Regions from separate parts of the Shewanella sp. WE21 genome, predicted to be linked through region 1. Evidence: predicted binding sites of a transcription regulator. Region 1 holds the regulator's gene; each other region holds the start of a gene.

Evidence for each region. Region 1 encodes LexA, which represses DNA repair genes until DNA is damaged. Its sites were predicted from a motif close to TACTGTATNNNNATACAGTA; they were not measured.
Region 2: a site for LexA is predicted at 924-943, ahead of recG (ATP-dependent DNA helicase RecG). Genes of this name have one in related genera too.
Region 3: a site for LexA is predicted at 919-938, ahead of dinG (ATP-dependent DNA helicase DinG). Genes of this name have one in related genera too.
Region 4: a site for LexA is predicted at 1,027-1,046, ahead of CKQ84_RS21150 (YebG family protein). Genes of this name have one in related genera too.

The regions. Positions count from the first base shown of each region.
Region 1 covers NZ_CP023019.1:1,589,367-1,591,572, forward strand. The annotation lists gene plsB (glycerol-3-phosphate 1-O-acyltransferase PlsB) at 1-299, opposite strand, end outside; gene lexA (transcriptional repressor LexA) at 460-1,080, shown strand; gene CKQ84_RS06800 (cell division inhibitor SulA) at 1,077-1,589, shown strand; gene coxB (cytochrome c oxidase subunit II) at 1,993-2,206, shown strand, end outside.
Region 2 covers NZ_CP023019.1:2,334,962-2,337,167, forward strand. The annotation lists gene recG (ATP-dependent DNA helicase RecG) at 1-907, opposite strand, end outside; gene CKQ84_RS10135 (DNA-binding response regulator) at 1,099-1,695, opposite strand; gene CKQ84_RS10140 (sensor histidine kinase) at 1,695-2,206, opposite strand, start outside.
Region 3 covers NZ_CP023019.1:5,182,552-5,184,757, forward strand. The annotation lists gene CKQ84_RS23335 (DNA polymerase II) at 1-824, opposite strand, end outside; gene dinG (ATP-dependent DNA helicase DinG) at 962-2,206, shown strand, end outside.
Region 4 covers NZ_CP023019.1:4,739,230-4,741,435, forward strand. The annotation lists gene CKQ84_RS21145 (GAF domain-containing protein) at 240-698, opposite strand; gene CKQ84_RS21150 (YebG family protein) at 716-1,015, opposite strand; gene CKQ84_RS21155 (paraquat-inducible protein A) at 1,222-1,854, shown strand; gene CKQ84_RS21160 (paraquat-inducible protein A) at 1,856-2,206, shown strand, end outside.

The DNA of each region.
Region 1 (2,206 bases):
GGCTCATTACCAGCACGTTCGCCAAACAGTGGCTTACGCCCTTGAAGACAGACAACCCGAGGCGCAGTCACACCATTAGCCACTAGAGGCTCATAAGGGCTTGGTAAACCTAACTTAGCCGTTATTTCGCTCAAAGCAGCTATGTCACTAAGGGATTCTGTTTTCATCACATAAACAAGGGGTCTGGAAGCATCCAGATTCAGATCGGCAAAGGGATCCTGAGGCACCACAATAGTGTGCACTAAGTGTTTTTGGATCCAACGTAATGATTTCAACCAAAGAGAGTCGTGTTTAGGCATTATTCTTATGCAATTAAGTGCGTTTACTAGCCCGATAGAATACCAGACTATGGGCAATATTCGCTAATTCTCTCCAACATAGCTAAAAAGTGGTTAATACTTGCGCTGCAAACAATACTGTATATACTAACAGTAACTGTATAGAAAAACAGGAAACACCATGAGACCTTTGACGCCACGCCAAGCTGAAATTTTAGAGCTAATTAAACGAAATATTGCCGATACTGGCATGCCACCCACTCGGGCAGAAATCGCAACCCGTTTAGGTTTTAAGAGCGCCAATGCGGCTGAAGAACATCTTAAAGCGTTGGCAAAAAAGGGCTGCATTGAGATCATGCCAGGCACATCTCGAGGCATTCGTCTGCCTGCGGAAATCGAAGATTTGACTGAAACAGGTTTACCGCTCATCGGCCAAGTGGCCGCGGGTGAACCTATCCTCGCCCAAGAACATGTTGAACAGTACTACCAAGTCGACCCAAGCATGTTTCATCCCGCCGCCGATTTTTTACTGCGAGTAAAAGGCGACAGCATGAAAAATATCGGCATTCTCGAAGGTGATTTGCTGGCAGTTCATAAAGTAGAACAAGCTAGAAATGGTCAAGTGGTTGTCGCTAGAGTCGATGACGATGTCACTGTTAAACGTTTCGAAAAAAAAGGTAATGTAGTCTATCTACATGCCGAAAATGAAGATTACTCCCCGATTAAAGTGGATTTAGGCTTCCAAAGTTTAACAATTGAAGGACTCGCCGTCGGTGTGATCCGTAATGGAGATTGGCTATGAATAAACTACTTGGCAATGCCCCCCGCCATCCGGGCTTGTGGCTCGATGAAGTCCGTGATGCCGACTATGACTGGCACCATGCGCCCATCGCCTGCATGCCAACTAAGACTCAAGGTCGCCAAGAATTAATTCATCTGAGTGCACAACTCGCTCAGTTAAGCCAACAGGGCCGTTGGTTAGTGCTCATCAACCCTCCAAGTATTGGCTACAAGCAAATGCTCGCCAGCGCAGGTGTGCGTATGGATAGAGTTTTGCTGGTACATGCTAAAGATGAAGTCGAAACCCTGTGGGCGATGGAGAAAGCCCTGACAAGTGGTACGTCCAGTGCAGTCATTACTTGGACTCAATCATTGGATGCGCGGGATAATCGACGCCTACAAATCGTGGCTAAAAGTGCCCGAGCTATGGGCATAGTGCTTGAAGACGTAAACAGTCACTTACATGCCGACGTACGCATTGAGCAAGGCAATCTCTTCGGTCAGCAATCTTTTTTTAGCTCTGTACACTAAATATTCATTTAATTTTTTACCTTGAAAGCCGCCTCACCTATGAATGTGAGGCTTTTTTTTGGCAATTTTTCAGATAATTAGATAAATAAGTGATCTTGATCAATATTTAAACAGCAAGTATGGTTGGTTAAGTCGGTGATGATATATCACCTTCCGTGGTCAATGAATCGAGTATTTATCGAACTCGAAGCGCCACTAAAAATAGAGAACAGATTTATTTCAGCAGTATGTGCCAGCGTGGCTAATTACCAGCAGTAACAATACTTGATTAAAAGTAACAGCCGCCAACGCACGTTGAAGTCAAAAAAGCTTTTTTGGGAACTGAAGAGTTTGCATAGAGTTGAGACTTACTGTGTTGCTCTTCTTTGTAGTTGCTATTCGCAATTGGCAGAGGAGAAGTCTTGTGAAGCAATTGTTGTATTGTTTACTCGTGGTGCTTTTCGCACCACCGTTGACCGCCGCGGACATGCGGTTCAACATGACCCCTGGCGTGACCGAGATCAGTGGCAAGGTTTATCACTTGCACATGACCATCTTGTATATCTGCTGCGCAATAGGCCTAGTGGTCTTTGGCGTCATGATTTACGCCATGATCAACCACAGAAAATCCAAAGGCG
Region 2 (2,206 bases), 750 kb from region 1:
CTAAGGTTTTGCCAGAGCCAACATCCCCTTGCACTAAGCGCATCATAGGGTGCGGTTTTTCTAAATCTTTACCTATATCAGCCACGACTCTTTGCTGGGCGCCAGTCGGCTTAAAGGGCAAAGCAGCGAGGAAGGGATTGAGCAACTGCCCCGTGGCCTGCATGGTGACAGCTGCATCTAAATTACTGCGCTGCCTTAGGCGTAACATACTGAGATTGTGGGCGAGTAATTCTTCCTGCACGAGTCGTTGCTGGGCTGGGTGTTGGCCTAGCTCTAAATCGAACTGAGAGATCCCCGCAGGAGGGCGATGTAGCGTCTGCAGCGCTTGTTTAAGGCTGATGTTGTTAGGTTGCAATTGCGGTGGCAGCAGCTCAGTTAAGCCACCCTCTTCCAGCAATACCAAGGCTTGCTCCGTCAGCTTTAGCCAACTCGCCTGTTTTAAGCCCTCAGTCGTGGGATAAATCGGCGTTAGGGTATCACTCAGGTGAACATCTTCACCGGGATACACCACTTTATATTCTGGATGCACTATCTCAGCTTGATGACTACCACGGCGCACTTCACCGTAGGCGCGGATCATCAAACCATTTTGCATGGCATTACGCTGAGCAACGGAAAAGTTAAAGAAGCGCAGGCTTAAGCTGCCCGTATCGTCGCGCACATTGCAGACCAGCATGCGCTTGCGGCCTTGGATGATTTGTGTCGATTGGATTTCAGCTTCTATAGTGCCGTAACCGCCTAGGCTGAGGGCGGCAATGGGATAGATTTGGGTTCTGTCTTCGTAGCGCAGGGGTAAGTGAAACAGTAGATCTTGTACTGTTGTGATGCCGAGCTTTGCGAGTTTCTCCGCGACCTTTTTGGCGACGCCTTTGAGGTCGGTGATCGGAACAAGATCCAATTGCTGCAAGTCGTTAGCACTCAATCACTGTGAATTTATACATATATTAACAGAGAATAAGCGTAAGGCAATCTCAAGGGGAATTAGGGTGTTATCAAATTTTGTTTGGAAGCATAGCTAATATCCTTCTGTGGCCTTAAGACCACAAAATTGTTGATAAGATATCGTTAGGCTGAAAGCGTGGTTAACTGTGAGTGTTATTACAACCAGCCTTTTTGTTTGGCGATGCGCGCTGCATCGATTCGATTGCTGGCATTGAGTTTGGCTATGGCTTCTGAGAGGTAGTTGCGAACAGTCCCTTCGGCGATAAAAAGTGTTTCGGCGATGTCGGAGGTGGATTTGCCTTCGCTAGCGAGGCGAAGAGCGCGGCGTTCTTTGTCGTTGAGTGGGTCGACATCGCCAATCGCCATCATCGCAAGTTCAGGATCGATCACTCGTTTTCCCGCCATTACTTGTTGAATCGCGTTGACTAAGGTTTCCGAGGGCGCATCTTTAAGCAGAAAGCCGCCCACACCCGCTTCGATGGCACGTTTAATATAGCCCGCACGGCCGAAGGTGGTAATGACCACTATCTTGGTTTGGCTATGTTGCTCCTTTAACCATGCGGCCAGCTCTAAGCCTGTGCGGCCGGGCATTTCGATATCCGTTAGCAAGAGATCAAAGCTTTGCTGTTTGAGTAAGCTTAGAGCTTCGTCGCCGTCACTCGCTTGGGTGATACTAAAACCCCCTGCAAGCGTGAGGAGTGCGGCGAGTGCTCCTCGCACCATAGCTTGATCTTCCGCCAATAAAATCTTCATTAATGTGTTGCTCCCTGCAAAGGTAAACTGACGGTAAATCTATATCCCTGTTCGAGATTATAGCTCAAGCTGCCGCCTAAACTGTCGAGACGCTCGCGTATACCAGTGAGGCCATTACCCTCTATAAAAGGTTTGGCCGCGGCATTGTCTTTGACTTCGAGCAGCAGGCGGTCTGATTGCTTAGAAAAGTGGATAGAGCATTCACTTGCACCGCTATGGCGAAGAATATTATTAATGAGTTCGGTGAGGATCAAACTCAGTTGGCTTTCTGTGCTTGCACCTAGCTTGGGTAGCTCACCACTGAGTTCGACACTTAAGCCTTTATCCCTTAAGGATTTACAAAGCTGCGTCACGCAACTCTCTAGACCCTTGTGTTTGTAGTCTGACACTGTGTGGCGGATCTGGCTTAAACTTTCCCTCGCAATTTGTCCTAGCTCAGTCAATTGGGTTGATGCGAGTTCATATTCTTGTTTTGCGATAAGCTTTTCGGCTAGCTCAGCCTTAAGGGCGA
Region 3 (2,206 bases), 1.7 Mb from region 1:
TGTAATAATGCACGGCGTGACAAGAGTGCGAGGTCAAAACTCACCACTGACCAACCTATGACAAAGTCAGGATCAAACTCATGGAACCACGCGATTAATCGATGAATGAGTGCAGCCTCATCGGCCACCCATTCAATATATTCGGGAGAGTTTGATTCAGCCTCACCCACCATAATCACTTTTTCATAAGTCTGCTTGAGGCTATCTTGCTCACCGTCTCGGCCACTGTCTTGACCATATAATGCAACCGAATAGAGTAACCCCTCAAAGCTACATTCAAAATCCAGTGAGATACAGCGCAAATGTACAGCCGTTAAAGGGGCAATACTCTTAGCCCGCTCGGCGATAAACACGGGCAGCGAGTTAGCCTCAAGACTGTCGCTAGTCGGCTCGTGTATGTTACTCGTCGCAGAGAAATGCCCTAAAAATGCCACATCAAGTGCCACAAACCGCTCGATTAAATAACGCTGTTCGGGGCGAATGTCGGCTTCAAATAAGGGGATGTCGGCATCTTTAGCGATGCGCTGTAAGGTACGTAAGCTGTTGCTCGATTTAGCATAAACACCACTGACTGCGCCGCCTTTAAAGCTTTTGAGCGCTAACGGTACAAACCGCAATGCTTGACCCGGCGTTTGCAACTGCAAAGCCGTGACATCAGTTTGATGACAAAAACAAATGTGTTCAGTGCCTTGCACTTCCACCAGCACAGGGCCTTGGGCGGTAGCCAGATAATACTGCAACACTAAAATCCCATGACGATGAATCGCATGGCGTGTTAAGACTCGACCTTGTACACTAACAGCCGCGGTAGCCTCTGACTTCATCGCATGGGTTCCCAAATCGCATAGCTAGTCAATTTAGATGGTTTCTCAATTTAAATGCCGCCAAATGGCAGAAAAGTTTCTTAGGCTATGCAATCACTGTTATTATGTACAGCATTAATTCGATAAAGTAGTGACGCATGTTACCTGACAATGTAAAAAACCAGATCCGCGCCATCTATAAGGATATCGCTACCGCCTTGCCTAATTTTAGGCCGCGCCGCGAACAAAACTATATGGTGGCGGAAATCTCTAAGACCCTCGCCGGCGACTATGATAAAGATAGGCGCATCATAGTGGTCGAAGCAGGCACTGGGATCGGTAAATCATTGTCTTACATCCTCGGTACCATTCCACTGGCATTAGCGAGCAAGAAAAAAGTCTGTATCGCCACCGCGACCGTTGCCTTACAAGAACAATTACTGCATAAAGACTTGCCCTTCTTCCTTGAGCAATCCGGCTTAAATTTCCGCTTTGGCCTAGTAAAAGGTCGACAACGTTATGTGTGTCTATCGAAACTGGCGATGCTCATCGGTGACGACAACAGTACACAAATGGCCATGTGGCAAACTAAACCTGACAATAGCCAAGTGGCTATGATGCATGGCCTGTTAAAAGACTATAACGAAGGTCGCTGGAACGGCGAAATCGATACCTTAGCCGTGCCGCTGCCCGATCACCTGTGGCAACAAATCGCCTGCGACAAACACAGCTGTCATCGCCAAGTCGCCAGCCACAGAAATTGCCCGTTCCATAAAGCCCGTGAAGATGTTGATACTTGGGATGTACTCATCGCCAACCACAGCTTGTTATTCGCCGATTTAGAGCTAGGTGGCGGCGTGATTTTGCCCGATCCCGAAGACGTATTTTATGTTATCGATGAGGCACATCACTTACCGATTGTGGCGCGGGATTTCTCCAGTGCACAGGCCACGTTGAGGGGCGCATGCGACTGGCTCGAAAAAATTGGTAAAACCTGCGCCAAGTTACAAAACCAAATAAAGAGCAACAATATCATTGCCCCCGCGCAGGCGATGCAAGATCATTTAGGCGATCTTATCGCCCAGCTCAATCAAGTGGCCCACTACTGCGATACCCAGACCAAACACTTTGCCAATCCTGAAAACCGTCTGCGTTTTGAGCACGGCAAACTGCCGGACTCATTACTCATTCTGGCTGAAAACCTCGCTGTTACCTCTAATCTAGCCCTCAAACAGTTTAATAAAATGCTGTCACTGCTGGCCGAGGCGATTAAAGATGGCGACATTCCTAAACATCAATCCGAAGCGCTATTGGCCGAAACCGGATTTATGCTGCAAAGGCTCGAAAACCTGCAGAAACTGTGGAGGATGATGGCCAAGGAAGATAAACATAAAGGTGCCCCT
Region 4 (2,206 bases), 2.1 Mb from region 1:
TATATATCAGCTTCTTACATGTCGTTTATCTTCGTTAAACTCAATATTGAGTCAACGTACAAATTAGCATCCTAGCCGCGTTTACTAAAGTTAAAAAATATACCTTAACAAATTTTGACAGCTCAAAACACTAAGCTTATTCATTGCATGCCAATCAAACCAGCTTAATGCGTGCAGGCGCATATTATAAGGCGCACGCCACCGATTGCGACTATGAATTATGCGTTATTGTACGCAAATTAATCAAATAGGCAGTTTTCAAAACTTTTAACCAGTAATTCCAGCCCCTTTTGGTCTTCTTCATCGAAACGATCGAAGATAGGACTGTCAATATCGAGCACGGCAACCACGTTACCTTGCGCACGAACTGGCACAACGATTTCAGAATTACTGGCAGAATCACAGGCAATATGACCATCAAATTGATGGACATCAGCCACTCGCTGAGTTTGATTAGTGAATGCTGCTGTACCACACACACCTTTTCCTAACGGAATGCGTGTACAAGCCACTTTACCTTGAAACGGGCCAAGTACCAGTTGTTCGCCACACATGACGTAGAATCCCACCCAGTTCAGCTCAGTTAAATTATCATTGAGCAAGGCTGAAAAATTCGCCATCGCTGCAACAAGGTCATCTTCCCCTTCCAACAAGGCCAAGGCTTGACGGTTAAGTGACTCATAAAATTTCGATTTCATTACATTTCCTAACAATTTTATTCTGCTGCTTCGGTCTTTTTAGCCGCTTTTTTCGCTGCAGGCGGATTCGTTGGCGTACTATTAACCTGAACGGCGCCTTTAAGCAAGTTCGTCAGCTCATCTTTATTGTTAGCAAAATAGAATGCGAGCTTTTCGCCCACACTTTCATCTATACCCAAATCAGCTTTTTGAATGAAGGGGATAAGGTTATCGGCGATATCGAGCATCTTATCGTAGGCATCAGCCTCCTTCTTAGATGTGAATGTCATCTTTTCAACCCCTTCTCTGACCACGACAAACTGTGTTATTACTGCCATGACTGCCCTCGCACTGTTTTTATATACAGTAACTAGAGTGACATAGATTGAACTTGTGATGCAAGTGTTCTGATTAATCTGATATTATTAGCGTACTTTCGTTGCCAAGATTATAAAGCGCTAGACGTGGCTTAACAGCTAACTAGCACGACACTTTGCACCGTTCTCGCTGTTATTACTCCTATTAGGCTAATATATATTTTTATATGCATGAAAACGCAGCAGAAAATTCAGTAATCCTATGCCGCTCCTGCGATTTAGCAGTCCGCAAACGTGCCTTGCCTAGCGGCGTTAGAGCAATCTGTCCTCGTTGCAGCACTGCACTTTATGACACGCCATACTGCTCTGTGAATGGTATGTTAGCCCTATGTATTTCGGCATTAGTGTTTTATTTCCCTGCCAATTTTTTACCCGTACTCGAGATCCACTTTTTCGGTAGTATTCGTACTACTACGGTTTTCCAAGGGGCATTTGCAGTATTTGACCAAGGCTATTGGGTTGTAGGTGTCGCCGTACTTGCCGCAGCTGTGATAGGTCCAGGCTTATTACTGTTATCGATATTGACACAGATTTTAATTGTGAAATGGGGATTGAGTAGCCTTTTTTGGCGTAACTCATTGAAGCAGTTGTTAAAATTTCATGGCGTCTTATCGCAACTCACTATGCTGGAAATTTATGTGATCAGCTTCTTAGTTTCATCATTTCAGCTATCTGATTTTTCGGACATTTATTTTGGTATGGGCACATTTTGCTTCACTATGCTGTTTCTCGTGACCTTGTTTCTACAAAGAGAATACGACTTAGAACATATGTGGACGTTATTGGAAGGTCATAGCTGATATGAAACAACAAGGTAAAGATATCGGCCTATGTCTCTGTAAAGTGTGTCGCCAACTCAACAGCAGTGAACTCACGCACTGTCAGCGCTGTGAAACTGAGTTGCACGTCAGAGACTATTCCAGCCTGCAAAAAAGTTGGGCTTTGTTGATTACCGCTGCCATCTTACTGGTGCCAGCCAACATTTACCCTATCACTATGCTGACCAATCAAGGGCAAGTGCGGCACGACACAATTTTTTCGGGCATTTTGCATTTAGTGCATTCAGATATGCTGCCTATTGCCATCATAGTGTTTACCGCCAGTATTTTAGTACCATGGATTAAAATCATCGGCTTATCCATTTATCTGTGT